One region of the Desulforhabdus amnigena genome, then DNA from elsewhere that is predicted to be linked to it. Evidence: riboswitches for the same ligand, from Rfam matches in the RefSeq annotation. Region 1 holds a riboswitch; the other holds the start of a gene.
The links. Region 1 has a riboswitch for fluoride ahead of QMG16_RS17745 (cation:proton antiporter). Riboswitches for the same ligand answer to the same signal wherever they lie in the genome.
Positions count from the first base shown of each region.

Region 2: it holds a riboswitch for fluoride, as region 1 does, so the genes downstream of both, QMG16_RS14870 (hypothetical protein) here and QMG16_RS17745 (cation:proton antiporter) in region 1, are expected to answer to the same signal.

Region 1 covers NZ_BSDR01000001.1:4,135,478-4,145,616, forward strand. The annotation lists gene QMG16_RS17725 (YMGG-like glycine zipper-containing protein) at 472-696, shown strand; gene QMG16_RS17730 (IscS subfamily cysteine desulfurase) at 907-2,466, opposite strand; gene QMG16_RS17735 (NfeD family protein) at 2,787-3,248, shown strand; gene QMG16_RS17740 (SPFH domain-containing protein) at 3,291-4,145, shown strand; fluoride riboswitch at 4,469-4,533, shown strand; gene QMG16_RS17745 (cation:proton antiporter) at 4,698-5,954, shown strand; gene QMG16_RS17750 (universal stress protein) at 5,980-6,396, shown strand; gene crcB (fluoride efflux transporter CrcB) at 6,691-7,068, shown strand; gene QMG16_RS17760 (DUF190 domain-containing protein) at 7,082-8,362, shown strand; gene QMG16_RS17765 (PTS sugar transporter subunit IIA) at 8,664-9,467, opposite strand; gene mgtA (magnesium-translocating P-type ATPase) at 9,516-10,139, opposite strand, start outside.
Region 2 covers NZ_BSDR01000001.1:3,499,093-3,505,267, forward strand. The annotation lists gene eno (phosphopyruvate hydratase) at 1-1,061, shown strand, start outside; gene QMG16_RS14865 (hypothetical protein) at 1,175-1,609, shown strand; fluoride riboswitch at 1,711-1,776, shown strand; gene QMG16_RS14870 (hypothetical protein) at 2,165-2,452, shown strand; gene QMG16_RS14875 (DUF190 domain-containing protein) at 2,909-4,195, opposite strand; gene crcB (fluoride efflux transporter CrcB) at 4,209-4,595, opposite strand; gene QMG16_RS14885 (dynamin family protein) at 4,598-6,175, opposite strand, start outside.

The DNA of each region.
Region 1 (10,139 bases):
TGAGTGCTAAACTAACCTAGTAATGTCGCATCATTTTGTCAAGTCACACATGAACATTATCGCTGTTTGAACGATGAATTTATGATGCGCCTGAATTCAGGCTTTACTGGGAGGGCAGTCATGACGCGAAAAAAGCAAAATTGAAGAAGGGGGGGAGTCAGGAAGGAGGAGGGGGAAACCTGACTCCCCCCGAGGAGGAAAGAGTTTTCTTTCCATTGATAATGATAACTCATGAGTCAAGAGGTTTATAGGGGAAAAGGTTCATAGCTCATGGCAACAGCGGTCGTCAGGGTGACAGAGACAATGATTCTTGCCGATCAAGCGAATAGATTCATTTGACCTGAAGCGCTTTTGGGAGTAATCCGTGTTATCTGCTGACGTACGGCTCCTCTCGTAGGGGAGTGATGGGTTGAGACTGTTCTCCTGCGAAAATAACAATCCAGGAAGATCTGCTGAAGGGGGGTATCTAGGATGAAGTCCTGTAGGATTCTGGTGGTTCTGGTTTTGGTCTTCTCTCTTTTTGGTTGTGCCGGAATGTCACGGACTGAACAACGCATATTGAGCGGCAGCGCCATTGGGACGGCGGCCGGCGTTGGGGCTGCGGCCATTGTGGGCGGTTCTCTCGCTGTGGGCGCCGTAGCCGGGGCTGCTGCCGGGGCTGTTGGTGGAGTAGTGGTCGATCAGCTCCAAAAGTAAGGTGATTCGCATCGGAGTCGTTGAATCCGGATGGCCTTCATTCATTGCGTGGCCATTTATATGGTGTGAAGGGTAGGCTGGATTCGGTGGTTGGGCCCGACTCATTGTTGACCGGAGATTGCCGAGCGAAACCCAAGATGAAAGCTTTCTTCTCGTTGGGTTTCGCTCGGAAGATGCGACTTGCAATTCCTGCCGTCCGTTTCAACCGGACTACGCTTGTCTCGCGCAATCCCGTACGGCGGAAGAGATATCCTCCATTGCGCGATCGATTTCTTCTGCCGTAGTGAAACGCCCCACCGAAAACCGGATGGTCCCCATTGCATATTCCAGAGGGATGCCCATCGCTTTGAGTACGCTCGATACCTGCACTCCTTCACTATGGCATGCTGCACCGGCGGAAGCGGCAACGTTCCGCATCCCGGCAAGAATAACGTTGGCTCCAACTCCCTTGAAGCTGACACTGGAAGTGTTGGGCAGTCTCATTTCCGGATGGCCGTTGATTCTGATGTCGGCAAATTCGCCCTTCAAACGGGTTTCCAGCAGATCTCGCATTTTTTGCAAGTGTTCCCGATAGCTTTGAGAATTCTCGCCGACCATCTGAAAGGCTTCTCCCAATCCCACAATTTCTATGACATTTTCCGTACCTGCCCGCATGTTCCTTTCGTGATTTGCACCATGAATCAGTTTTTCAAGTCGAACGCCCGATCGAATGAACAATCCTCCAATTCCTTTGGGAGCATAGAGCTTATGTCCTGCCACTGAAAGGAGATCCACTCCCAGGTCATCCACATGAACCGGGATTTTGCCTATGGACTGAGCGGCATCCGTGTGGACCAGGATTCCGTGCCGATGGGCAATGAGGCTGATTTCCCTGATGGGTTCAATGGTGCCCACTTCGTTGTTGGCATGCATGACGGTGATCAGAATGGTTTTGGGTGTGATGGCTTCTTCGAGTTCTTGCAGGTTTACCCGGCCGTAGGAGTCGACGGGCAGATAAGTCACCTCGTAACCCAATCCTTCCAGGTAGCGGCAAACTTCTGTTACAGCAGGATGTTCCACGGATGACGTTATGATGTGATTGCCTTTGCCCAGATAGGCGCGCGCAACGCCCTTTATGGCGTAATTGTTGGATTCCGATCCGCCGCTGGTGAAAATGAATTCATCCGGGGTGCAGTGGAGCACTTCTGCAATCTGTTTTCGTGCTCTCTCGACAGCGGATTTGGCTTTGGTTCCAAAGACGTGGCTGCTGGATGGGTTCCCGAAGTGCTCATGGATAAAAGGCAGCATGGCTCCGGCGACTTGCGGATCAATGGGAGTGGTTGCGTTATAATCCAAATAAATGGGTTTCAATTTTGACTCCTTTTTTAAGCATTCCCCGTTTGACTCGGTTTTTCTTTCGATCAGCTTCCTGACGAAGGGGATGTCTGCGGGGGCAAAATCATAATCCTTCATATCCTCCACGGAAACCCATTCGATAGCTTCATGAACGGTTGGGACCATTTCACCGCTTTCCCAAAAAGTCTCATAGGCAAGCAACCTTATGGAATCTTGAGAGTAATGGTAAATACTTTCCCAGAGAAAAGCACCGATACGGACTTCAATTTGAAGTTCTTCCTTGATTTCCCGCTTCAGACATTCTTCAGGGGTTTCCCCCACCTCGACCTTTCCCCCCGGAAATTCCCACTTGAATTCCTGGTGGGTTCCGGCCCTGCGTCGGGCAATGAGAATACGGCCTTCTCGAATCAAAATAGCGGCTGTTACAGTTTTCAATAGATTTCCTTTCAAAAAACGATCAAAACATGAGGCTTTCAGTATAAACATTTTCATCCATCTTCTCCATTACCCTCCATGAACGGAGCGGTCGCAACGAAAAATGAAAAAACGCAAAGGAATGCAATGCAATAGGGAAAGTGGGAAACGCTTTTGAAAAGCGATGTTATTACTATGAGCCATGAGCTATGAACCATGAGCCTTTTTTCATATAAAGAAAAGGGGCGTCATAGCCGACAGGATGGGATATTTTCTTTTGTGAGGGCATGAAAAACGAGCAGCATGATAGAAATCGCACCGTGAAGGGAGAAGAAGCCTGCATGGATTTCAAACTGCTTTACTGGCACTGGCTTGTCTTTGGAATGGTCCTTGTGATCGCCGAATTGTTCATCCCGAGCTTTACCATTTTTTGGTTTGGACTGGGAGCTATTCTTCTCAGCGGGGTGCTCTGGTTGATCCCGGATCTTGCTCTGAGCTGGCAGCTGTTCATCTGGGCTGTCGCTTCCAGCCTGTTCACGTTCCTTTGGTTCAAATTCTTCAGACCTCTGATGGCCGACCGCACCAAGGCAGGTATTTCCAGGGAAGCCGTTCTGGGGGAAGTCGGACAGGTCATCAAGGTCCCAGAAGAAGGAAAGCGGGGCATCGTTCGTTTCACCACGCCCATTTTGGGAGACGATGAATGGCCTTTTATCTGTGAAAGCAAAGTGAGTCTGGGGGAGCGGGTTGTTGTCAGGGATTTTTCCGGCAACACACTCATTGTCGAGAGGAAGGAATCCGCGTAATCATCTGAAGCATCTAAAAAATCTGGAGAGGAGGAGAAGGCTATGGCGGGATTGGTTGTTGCAGGGGTTTTCTTTATTCTGGTTTTGGTGACCATCGCTCTGGGGGTGAGAATCGTGCCTCAGGGCAGCAAGCAGGTTGTGCAACGGCTGGGGAAGTATCACAAGACCCTCGGACCGGGCCTCAATGTCGTTGTGCCCTACATCGATACGGTCGCCTATAAGGTGACCACAAAAGACATCGTCCTGGATATCCCCTCGCAGGAGGTCATCACCAAGGACAATGCCGTCATCATAGTCAACGCGGTGGCCTACATCAATATCGTTTCCCCGGAAAAAGCCGTGTATGGGGTCGAGGACTACCGGTTTGCCATTCAAAACCTGGTGCAGACCTCTTTGCGTTCCATTGTGGGCGAAATGGACCTGGATGACGCTCTTTCTTCGAGGGACATGATCAAGGCACGGCTGAAGACGGCCATCTCCGACGATATCGCCGATTGGGGAATCACTCTCAAAACGGTGGAAATCCAGGACATCAATCCTTCTGAAACCATGCAGAGGGCCATGGAAGAGCAGGCGGCCGCCGAAAGGCAGCGAAGGGCGACCGTGACGCGGGCGGACGGTGAAAAAGCTGCTGCCATCCTCGAAGCGGAAGGCCGCCTCGAAGCCTCCAAGCGCGATGCCCAGGCAAAGGTCGTTCTGGCTGAAGCAAGCCAGATCGCCATCAGGAAAATCACGGAAGCCGTCCAGGAAAATGACCTGCCCGTCATGTTCCTCCTGGGTGAAAGGTATATCGAGGCGGTCAAAAACCTTTCCACATCGCAGAACTCGAAGATCGTTCTCCTCCCTGCCGACATTCCTGCCGCGGTGAAAGGGATCATGAGCGCTTTGAATAAATAGAATTTATAACTGTATCGCTCAATGTCTGAGGTTGCCGGGCGAAAGCCTTTAACCCGTCAAAGTGATTCCCTAAAAGAATTGGCGGATTTTCATATCTTGTTATTCACCACGGAGACACGGAGGGCACGGAGAACATTTTGGAATTCCTAAGGGATTCTTCCGTGATCTCTGTGCCTCCGTAGTGAATGGAGATTGCAAGAGCGACTCACTCCCTAAAATGAATACTACCTGTTGCGAAAAAGTGCGGGGATTTCTGGAAAAGAGGCTTGATCCGGCATTCCCCTTATGTTAATAATCTTGGTGCCTTAATGTTTTAAGGCATTGCAGACAGTGGTGATGGAGTCCACCCCGCTAATCGCCGATCCTGGCTGATGACTCCTACCAAGCCAACCAATTTTTGGACGCCTGGTGGGAGTTTTTCACTATCAAACGAAAGCTCCTACTTGGCTAAGGCCTGGAGGAGCTTTTTTTTATGAGCATCACTTTTTCGGATATCCTTACTTCAAGAGTAACACCGGAAGAATTGAACCCTTGCAGGAAAGGATTGCCACGATGACTGAAACATGGCTGTTGGCAACACTTTGGCTGGGATTGGCCCTCATTGCGACACTGCTTTCCATCTGGTTCGGGATCGCAACCGCCCTTTCCGAAATTGTAGTGGGAACAGTCGCCCAATTGGTGATCGGAGCGCTCCTTGGCGGTGCTGTTCTGGGAGCCAATGATCCGTGGATCAAATTCCTTTCCGGAACCGGTGCGATCATTCTGACTTTCCTGGCCGGAGCCGAACTCGATCCGAGCGTCTTCAGGGAAAAATGGAAAGAGGCTGTAGGGATCGGCCTTGCAAGCTTTGTTGTTCCCTTCCTCGGGTGCGCCGCTGTTGCCCATTATCTTTTGCATTGGACTCCCCAGGCGAGCTGGCTTACCGGTGTGGCCCTTTCCACTACGTCGGTTGCCGTAGTCTACGCCGTCATGCTGGAATTTGGTTTAAACACCAGTATCTATGGGAAAACCGTGCTTGCCGCCTGCTTCATAACAGATCTTGGAACGGTGCTTGCCCTAGGGCTCATCTTTGCGCCCTTTACCATGAAAACGGTTATCTTCGCTGGGGTGGGCGTAGTCGTGTTCACTTTGCTTCCTTATCTCACTCCCCGCTTTTTCAAACGCTATGGCGGAAGGCCTTCCGAGCTCGAAGCAAAGTACCTTCTTCTCTGCCTCTTTGGGATGGGGTTTCTCGCATCGTGGGCGGACAGCGAGGCGGTTCTTCCCGCTTATTTGATCGGAATGGTCCTTGCCGGTACCGTGGGCAAAGACCATATGCTCATACGGAGACTCAGGACCCTCACCTTCGGACTGCTCACCCCCTTCTACTTTATTCGAGCGGGCTCCTTCGTCTCGGTTCCTGCTCTCATCGCTGCCCCTGCCATTTTCCTGATCCTCCTCGTCACAAAGATTGTAACCAAGCTCGTTGCCGTCTATCCGGTGACCAAGGCTTTCAACGGTGCAGGTAAAGAGGGGATGTACACGACGCTCCTCATGTCCACCGGTCTTACCTTTGGGAGCATCTCAGCCCTTTTCGGACTTTCTCATGGGATCATCGATACCTCACAATATTCCTATCTCGTTGCCACTGTGGTGGGAAGCGCCGTGGTTCCTACTTTGATTGCCAATGCCTTCTTCCTGCCCCTACATCTTCTCGAGGCATCGTCGGCATCTGTGAAGAAGACTTCCAGAAGGGCGGAAGGAGGCAAGAAGATTCTGCCCGTGCTAAAAAGAAAGCCCACCAAAACCAATAATGAAAAAGGAAATTGAACCGTAGAGAAAGGAGATGAATCCTATGTTCAGTAAATTGATTGTCGCCTATGACGGTTCCAAACAATCGGAAAAGGCCTATAAGCTTGCTCTCGATATAGCATCCAAATTTTCTGCCAAAATGATGGTGCTCTCCGTGGCCCATCCGCCCGAACCCCCCATTACTGTGGAGTTCGAAGCGGTGCTCGAGAGTGCTACCGAGTACTTCGAGGGACATTTCAAGTGTCTCAAGGAGTTGGCGGAGTCCGCAGGCGTTGATGCAACCTTTCTGGTAAAGGTGGGGCATCCGGCCGAACAGATCGTGCATCTGGCCAACGAGGAAAATGCGGATGCCATCGTGATGGGCCATCGCGGAGAAAGCCTTTTGCAAAGGTGGTTGCTCGGATCTGTGGCGAAACGGGTTATAAGTTATGCCCACTGCACGGTGATTGTGGTGCGATGACCCGGCACGAGAGGAATATGCGGCTTTCCTTCTTCATGCCCTCTTCCGGAGGGCCGCGCATTGCATCCTCACCTCCAGAAACTGCTTAAAAGCAAGATCATCATCTATCGGCCCGAGTACCTAGCCTCGCTCATCAAAGAGCGGTTCCAATTCTTAGGGAGTGATCCAGTGGGGCGGAAATTACGAAAGCGTAAATCCTCACCGAGTCCAAAGGTGAGGCACGTTCAAAACAGAGAGTATGTGCAGAAGTGGAATTTTTGGCGCAAATTGGGGTTCATTCGGACTGATGGATGGATGATGAAGATTTTTTTTGTCATGGTCGGCGGAAGCCTTGGAGCACTTTCCCGTTACGGTGTATCGCTGCTGGCTGCAAAGCTCTTTGGAAGCCGGTTTCCGTTTGGAACACTCATTGTAAACCTTTCGGGCTGTTTTCTCATCGGCCTCTCTTTTACCCTGGCCGATCGGGGGGTAAGCATCATGAATCCTTCGCTGCGGCTCTTTTTCATGACCGGGTTCCTCGGGGCTCTTACGACCTTTTCAACCTTTGCTTTGGAGACGGTCAACTCCATGCGTGCGGAAACATACCTCGTTACAGCGGCTAATTTTCTTTCCAACAACCTTATTGGCACAGCCCTTGTTTTTCTTGGCATGTGGGTTGGTCGACTGAGATAGGGAGAAGCTGACCATGCTGCAGTACAAAGTCATCGAGATATTCACCAATGAGGAGGCCAGGTGGCAGGGACAGCCACTCTACAGCGCCGTCGTTCAGCATGTGAGCGATCTCAAAATCGCAGCGCGATGCATGGTTACGAGAGGAATAGAGGGTTCCTACGAGAGTGGGGAGATTGCCACCGGAAGGCTGGAGGTTCTTTCTTACAACATGCCTGTGCGTATAACCATCGTCTTGCCTGTTTTCGAATTCGAGCGCGTTCTTTCCACAGTGGAACGAATGGTCACGGACGGCATCATAGCAGCCAGGGATGTAGATGTCATATCCCATAAGACCCGTGGCCGATTCATACCAAGACACGTTAAAGTCCGGGACATAATGACTCCTAATCCAAAGAAAGTCGCCACAGAAACGCCCTTGAGCGAAGTGACCAGGCTGCTGCTCTCTTCCGTCTTCACTGGTCTTCCCGTGGTTGATGGGGAAAACCGCCCGGTTGGAGTCATTGCACAGGGAGACTTGATCTACAAAGCCGGTCTGCCCATGCGGCTGGGGCTCTTGTCCGAATCGGATCGTGAAAAGCGTGAGGCCATCCTCGAATCTCTTGCTCCGAAGCAGGCCCAAGAAGTCATGACGCAGCCGGCCGTTACCGTAGGAGAGGACAGACTGGTGACGGAGGCCGTAGGCCTCATGCTGGAGAAGAAGGTAAAACGCCTTCCCGTCGTGGACGAAGCAGGAAAGCTCATTGGCATACTGTCCCGCGTGGATGTCTTTCGCACCGTTATGAAAGAATGTCCGAACTGGCCCGCCCTGCAGGATAAAAACATTCTTGTCCGCGGACTGCGATTTGTTTCCGATATCATGCGCCGGGACACCTCTATGGTGCTTCCGGATACCCCCGTCGAGGAGGTGATACGCATCATAGCTTGTAACGACATTCAGCGGGTTTGTGTCGTGGACAAGGAAGGACATTTTCTCGGGCTCATTTCAGACCGGGATCTGCTCGCTTCTTTTTCGGACTACCATCCCGGAATTTGGGATTATTTCGTCAGCAAGATCCCCTTTACCGAGCGGGGCCAACGGTACAAGGAGTTGAGCGAGTATCTGCGTGCGAGGACGGCCGCCGATGTGATGAATACCAACATCGTGACGGTTCGCGAGGACACCCCCATCGAGGAGGCTATCAAACTCATGCTCGAGGGAGCCATTAAACGCCTACCGGTGCTCGACCTGGAGGGTAAATTCAAGGGGATGATCAACCGCGATTCGCTTCTGCGTACGGGATTTGCCTCCTCATAGAAGAAACGAAAATCCCCCTGCCAGGAAAAAACCTGGAAGGGGGATTTGGGTGGTCCGTACCTCTTCCATCCCTGCTGCATAATCGGAGAGGTCTTGTTTCATGGCGATGAAAGAGGCTCTCGATCGGTCCAACATGTCATGAACACATCCGGGAATATTCATCCCCGACCATGAGAATTGTAGGTCGGGGTTTCCAAACTCGACATTCGACGTCGGGAAAGGAAGCCCGACCTACAGATGGCGCATTTTCAGGCAAAAATCCCGCCTGCCGGCTTTTTGCAGCATTTGGCATGAAGTCATCTCACCTGTCTGTCTTTGGATTGGCGTCTGCCGTTTTTATCGCCAGGCAGTCGTACAAAATACGGTCTCCCTGATAGGTTACTTCCCCTCGTTTCAAGACCCGCCATCCGTCGTTTTGAAATACCCCCTCGGTCGCAAGCTTCTCAACCAGCCCGCGGGCAGAATCGAGGAATTCGACGAGATGGCGGTTTTGAGCGAGCACGATGTGTTTGAGACCGGGACCAGTGACAATGGTCACCGGCTCCACGATAAGATTTGCCAGGTCGTAGGCCGGAATGGGAGCGACGCTTGGCCTGACCTGGAGTTGAATCATTCGTGCCCGCGCATCGGGGCCAACGCACTCCCTGGTGGAGCTGATCAGGTCAAGCAGATAATCTCGGATCTCGTTCAGTTCTCCGGCTGCGCTCAGTTTCTCCATGTCTGCGTAGGATTTCAAAGCCTTGGCCAGCATGGAGGCCTCTCGCAGGAACTGGTTTCGCTGGTTTTCCGGCACGAGATACATGACGATAATCGATACGGGAATTCCATCCGGAGCGCCGTAATCGATGCCCTGGGGGCTCCACCCCACAACGCACATGAGGTCCTCTTCGAAGGGCACGCGCGTGTGGGGACAGGCCCAACCCTTCCCGAGAGCGGAATTCGCCGCGCGCTCCCTTGCCATGACCCGCTCCATCACATCGGTTCCGGCTGGAAGAGATGGAATCGCTTCGATAATGTGTGCCAGGAACTGCAGAGCATCTTCCTTGTTGTTGTCAAGCAGTTCGATCAACCTGCCTTCCTGCAGGGCGTCGAGTAAGCTATCCATGATCAATCACTCCCTTTCGGTGCATCGGTGAATCGGAAATCAGCCGATTCACCGGCTTTCGTAATTTTTGAAAAACCACATCTTCACGGTATGGGTGAGTAGCGCATATGAAAGGAGGAAGACCGCAATCCAGACCCAGTAAACAGGCGGTAATGGGACCATGCCGAGTTTCCCTGCAAAGGGTGAATAGGGCAGCCATGCACCGATGCTCATGATAACAAGAGTGGTCAGCGTCAGGTGCAGGGAAGCGCGGCTCCCGAAGAAGGGTATCCGCTGTGTTCTTATGATGTGGACGATCAGCGTTTGAGTCAGAAGCGATTCCACGAACCAGCCGGTTTGGAAAAGGCTTGTGAGCGCCTCCTTTTGATGTGGCCCCGTAGCCGGATCAGTAAAGGCACTGCAGTGGAAAAAGAACCACATTAGAGCGAAGGTCGCATAGTCGAAAATGGAGCTTATGGGTCCTATGGAGATCATAAAACGCTTAATGTTGCCGATGTCCCATTTGAGAGGCCTGGTGATCAGCTCCTCATCCACATTGTCGCTGGGAATTCCGGTTTGGGAAAAGTCGTAAAGAAGGTTATTCGTCAGAACCTGTACGGGCAGCATCGGCAGAAAAGGCAATAGATAGCTTGCGCCGACCACGCTGAACATATTGCCGAAGTTGGAGCTTGC
Region 2 (6,175 bases), 640 kb from region 1:
ACGAGGTGATCGCTCCGCATCTTCTCGGTATGGACCCCCTGCGTCAATCGGAAATCGACCGCATGATGATCGAACTGGACGGCTCCCCCAACAAGGCGAAACTCGGTGCCAACGCCATCCTGGGAATTTCCATGGCTGTGGCGCGGGCGGCGGCTGTTTCATCGGGGCTTCCGCTTTACCTGTATCTGGGAGGTCCTGGAGCGATTCGTCTTCCCATGCCCATGATGAATATCCTCAATGGAGGCAAACATGCGGACAACAGTGTCGATTTTCAGGAATTCATGGTGATGCCCGTCGGCGCCCCGACTTTTGCTGAAGCCCTGCGCTACTGTGCCGAAACTTTTCACGCCCTGAAGAGCATCCTCGGGAAAAAAGGATACGGCACGAGCGTCGGCGACGAAGGCGGCTTCGCTCCCAATCTCAAGAGCAACGAAGAGGCCTGTGAAGTCATCTTGGAGGCGATGGAAGCCGCAGGTTATCTGCCAGGTAAAGACTTGGCCATAGCCCTCGATCCGGCGGCAAGTTCCTTCTTCGAGGATGGAAACTATCATTTGAGCAAATCCGGCCAGGGGAGGAAGACCAGTTCTCAGATGACAGAGCTCTACCAATCCTGGGTGGACAAATATCCCATTCTTTCCCTGGAGGATGGCCTGGCCGAAAACGACTGGGAAGGCTTCCGCGAACAGACCGCCATTTTGGGCGATAAAATCCAGATCGTCGGAGACGACATCTTCGTTACCAATACCCAGTTCATCCAGCGCGGCATTCGGGAAAAGACGAGCAATGCCGTGCTCATCAAGCTCAACCAGATCGGTACCGTAACGGAAACCATCGAAGCGATCCAACTCTGCCGCAAGGCCGGGTGGGGTTTTGTGATCTCCCACCGTTCGGGTGAGACCGAAGACCCCTTCATTGCCGACTTTGCCGTGGCCATGGGCGGCGGGCAGCTCAAGACGGGCTCGGTTTGCCGGAGTGAACGGATCGCCAAGTACAATCGCCTCCTCGAGATTGAAGATGAGCTGGGAAAGAGCGCGGTGTTCGGGAATCCTTTGGGCGGTTGAGGGGGGGGACAGTGCTTGTGGGCGGTCTTTGAACTCTTTGGAGGTGCTTTCATCCAGCCCGCTTCGGAAAAATCGACGAATTGAATTCACCCCGCCCTTTGGAGACATCGCATATGGAGAAAAAACACGTCTTCGAGCTCAGCTCCAAGTACAAGCGTACCATAGGGACGACTCTCACTCATCTGGATCGGGTGGTTTGCGAATTCGAAGAGTGGGCAAAAGGACGGCAGAGGCGTTCGGTTCTTTATTTCGAAAGCAACGACCTCAGCAGCTCCCAGTGCGAGGCGTTGCTTGCCCAAGTGGTTGAAATTCGGGAATTGCTCAGTGAACTCAAAAGCGCCTTCGGTCTCCAAGAGCATGTAGAGAGTGTCACCCAGTCCATCTGGAGCCATTGCTCGAGCTTATGGGCCACGCTATCGGAAATCGACAGCAAACATCTAAAGGGGTACGGGGACGCCGTCCCCGGCTTTGCCGAGTACTGGGCCCCCAGGGGGGCTGAAATCGAAGCCCATCTCGATCTGGTTCTGAACATCTTGCGAAAAAGATGACTCGCCGGCATCACTTTATTGCACTGAGCAATTTTAGCTTGACTTTTCGACCCTTCCCGATGAAACATTTTGATAACGGGAGGAAATTTCTCTCATATGTTCAGCCATAAGGCAATGAAGTCTGCCGGAACTGCCCGGCCATTCGGGCTAATGACTTCTACCCTTGGAGTAGAAGTTTTTTATTTTCTGCTCTGCCGATCTCATCGCGCAAAAGCGTCTGTGCTCCTGTGCTCTGTTCCATCCTTCCACTCGCTCTCCCTTGCATCCTCAAGGATCGGCTTGTTTGCTCAACGATCAGGAAAATTCGAACAGCTTATACTGTAAACGGCTATAAACCGGGCTTTCCGTCGTTTCGACCGAAGGGAAAAATCTTAAGGTCTCTCACATTCGTTCGGGATGACAAAAGCCCGGTTCAAACCCTGCGCAGTATCTATTTTCAATGTGCTGGCGCCCGGTTGAGGTTTATTGAGATGATGCCCGATCAGGCGAAGACGAGGGAGGGCCTTTCTTGTTCTTCTGCCTGCCTGTTCAGGGGTTGTGAAAGGGGGAAGTACAATGATGGAAACACATGAGGATGTGATAGCCCAGAAACGATTGCCAAGGGTAGGACAGACGGTCCGAAGTAAGAAATACGGGACTCTCTGGCGGGTCATGGAGAAACGTGAAGTGTGGCAGCCCACCTCGGATGATCCGGAGACCGGAAAACCTCGCATGCTGCCGGCGATTTATCTGTCCTACTGGAGGATCAAGGAAGGTGTTCTGCCGGGAGCGGGAAAAATGCTCGGATATGTCTATACTCTTCATGATACCACGTTCGAGACGAACTGGGAGGTCGTCGGTTGATGCGGTGATTGATCCGCAAGGGTTGAACCAATCCCTATGCTGGTCGTCGAGGTTTTCTACCCGGATTTGGAGATTTTTCTCAAAAAGCGGGTGCCAGCCAACTCTTCAAATTCCATGGCGGATGATCTCGCATACAAAGAATGATGGTTTTGTAGAAAGTCCCGCAAGGCGTTATTTCATCATTCCGGTGGAAGTCGGAACTCAGTGTTTTGGGTGGCTTACAAAACTATTGTCCCCGGTTTTCAACGGGGTAACGACTTTTTACGAATCCATCAAGAGAACGTATGTATACTGCAAACGGTTTGAATTTGGCTTTTGTCATCCCGAGCGAATGTGAGGGACCTTAAAGATTTCTCCCTTCGGTCGAAACGACGGAAAGTCCAATTTATAGCCGTTTGCAGTATAAACTCTTGAATCGTTGGTTCCTGCCTTCCTGAAAGAACTTGGAAGACCCTTTCAAATCTTGCACTGGGTGAAGCCGGTTCGCAGCAATGATTCACGGCTTACCATCCCTTTGTAGAAACCCTGAGAATCCAGCACGGGTAAACGCTTGAGGTTGTTTTCAGTCATAATACGGATGGCTTCTTCAATGGGCGCATCCTCGCGAACCGTGATGTGGCGGGTGCTCATCACCTCCGAGGCGGTCTTGGCTCTCATGTGGTCCAGAAACTCCTTGTGCTTTCGACCCGCCTCGGTGAAAGACATCTTGCTCACGACGTAATCCCACAGGCCCGCACGCTGATCACTGAATGCCATAAGCAGGTCCTCGTCGGAAATAAGGCCCAGGTAGCGTCCTTTCTCGTCCACTACGGCCACCCTCTGGATATCGTTGGAATCGATGATCCGGATGACCTCATCGATAGCCGTGTCGGGGGTGACCGTATGAATGTCTCTGCGCATGATGTCGGAGACGGAATGCAGATTTTCGATCTGGATGTTCAGGTTTCTGAACGTTTGCCAGTCGGGCGATTCCTTCATGATGGTCCGGAAAAGGTCCATGCGTGAGAGTATCCCCACCAATTTCCCGCCGGCATCAACCACAGGGAGGCGTTTCAACCCTTTTTGAAGCATCAGATTGACGGCTTCCGTCAGTTGGCGGTCTTCTTCGATGCATACGGCGGGACTGGTCATGATTTCCGCGGCGGTCTTGGAAGAGATGGAGCTGAGAAACTCCTCCAGCCGGTTCTGGTCGGATTCTGCGAGCAAGCAGAGCCTCAAGGGCATACCGGCACGATAGATGAGATTCCCTTGCGAAATGACCCCAACAGGGCGGTTGGCCTGGTCCACGACCGGAAGCCCGGTGAAGATGGACGAGAGTAGCAGCCGGACCACTTCATCCAAAGGTGTCGATGGCGTGACGGTCCTGGGGTTGGCCGTCATCACGTCCCGTACCTTGACCTGTTGGGGAATGAGGCGAGTGCGGATTTTGTGACTGACCACATCCAGGTGGTGCACTACCACAATGCCATCCGTGACCATCTTATCGATATCCGGGAGGACGCGCTCCAGTTCGCCGGCGGGCAGGATGACATGGATTCGAACCGGCATATTGTATGAGAGCACCTCCAGTTTCCTGGTGGCGATTTCACCACTTTCGTAGCAACCGTCCGTTCCGCGGGTCACCATGCAGCGCGCCGCGATCTTCAAACCCGAAACGAACTGAATGATAGCCTCGCTCAACGGTTTGCCCTGCCAGCGGACTTCCTCACTTGTGAAAATTTCGATGGCCTTGTATTCCAGCATGTCGTAGTTCCTCTTAGATCAAGCGCCCAATCCACATTCCCAGCAAAACCAGGACCATTCCCACCAGATTGTTGGCGAGAAAATTTGCCAATGTCAACCAGTGAGATGCCGCGCGCAAGAAGTTCGTGCTCTCCAGGGCAAAGGTTGAAAAAGTGGTGAGGGCTCCCAGAAAACCCGTCACAAAAAACAGGCGAGGGAGCGTCCCCATCCAGCGAGTCCGATCCGCCAGACTGAAGGCAAAGCCGATGAGAAAGCACCCGACCAGGTTCACGATAAGCGTGCCCCAGGCGAACCGGGTGCCGAAAAGCCGTGCCGCGAGCAAAGAGGTCCCATAACGGCAAGTGGCTCCGAGGCTGCCGCCAAGCATGATCAAAAGAATCTTGATGAGTTCCTGTTTCATTTCTACCTTGCTGCATCCAAAAGAGACAGATCCTGGCTCCATTGGAGAAGTTGAGACTGAATGTCGGAAATGGACTGCAGTTTCAGGTCCAGTGCACCGAGGTTTTGCTGCACATCGGATTCACTCCGCTGCTTCATGGCGAGCGCCTTCGCGAGTGCTCCACGAATGCCGTCCAGGGTCTGATCGATGCGCTCGGTGAGGGCTTTCTGGAAATCGGCGGCTGTCTTTTGCAGTCGCTGGAGGAGATCGTAACGTACGCGGCCGCAGTGGCGATCGACGAGTTGTGTAATCGCCGTCTTCATGTTGTTGAGGATCATTTTTTTGACGATGAATTGGGGAAGAGAACTCGTGACCGCGAGCTGGATGAGTTCCAGCCCCACAGGGTCGTCCTTCAGGAGAAAGTAGAAACGGCTCTTGCTGCTGAGGGGTTCTACTGCGGTGAAGGGCTTGAGGGGCAATTGAAAAATGCTGCTCGTGAGTTCCATTATGCGCTCGATCACCTCATTGGTCCTGGTAGCGAGATCCTGATGCGCATCAGCCAAAGTGGAAGCGATCAACTCCGTGATGTGAAGCCGCCACGGTTCGAAAGCCTCTCGAATTTTGTCGAAGACGAACTGCTCCAGTTCCTCGCGCAGGCGTCCCCCTTGCTGCAGTTTGCGGGCGTATTCCTGCTCAAGAGCTTCATGAAGGATGGGAAGATTTGCTTGTTTGAATGATCGGATTTCATCGTCCAGTATTGTCGTGATCTTTCCCATGTGCCCGCGCAGCAGATAGCTATGGTGCTCTTTGTCCCTGGTGATACCCCGTATTTCTTCTTCAAAGCGTGCAATCTTGCCGGTCAGCTCCTGAACCGGGAGCTTGACGGCCTCCTGCTCCAGCTGCAGAGCAACAGTTTCGCCGGATACGAGCCGAAGGAGATTTTGCGTGGTCGACTGCAGCAGAACCAGACCCTTCTCGTGCAACAGGAAAGATCGCAGTTGTTCTTCGAAGCCTGGGAGCAGACTTTGTTCGAGTTTGGCTGCATCGCTGCCGGTCTTGGCCTCGAGGGCACATCGTGCGGAAAGGGGATACAGCGTCACGTCCTTGCGGTTCAGGTCCATGCATAGGATCTCTCGAGTGAACTCCATGGATTCCTTACGATCCTCGTCGCACACCTGATCGATCTTGTTCACGACGAAAAAGATCTTATCTACATAATCCCGGATATCCTTGAGAAACAGGTGTTCACTTTCCGAAAGGGGCGGGTCGACGGAGATGATGAAAATCCCCGCATCAACATAAGGAAGATAACGATAGGCTACATCAGTGTTGTGGCGATAGACGGAGCCGACGCCGGGGGTGTCGATGATGCGCACTCCGCCTTGGAGATAGGGCGAAGGGTGAAAAATGGTGACCTCATGCACGTTTTTCCGGTTTTTGGGATTTCCCCGCTCGGTGATGTAGTCCGGAAGTTTGGAGAGGGGTATCTCCTCTTCACTTCCGTTTAAAAATCGAACGCGCACTTGTACCTCTGGCCCGTATTGGATGATCGTCACGACCGAAGTCAGGGGCACGATGGCTGTCGGGAGCAGATCTTCTCC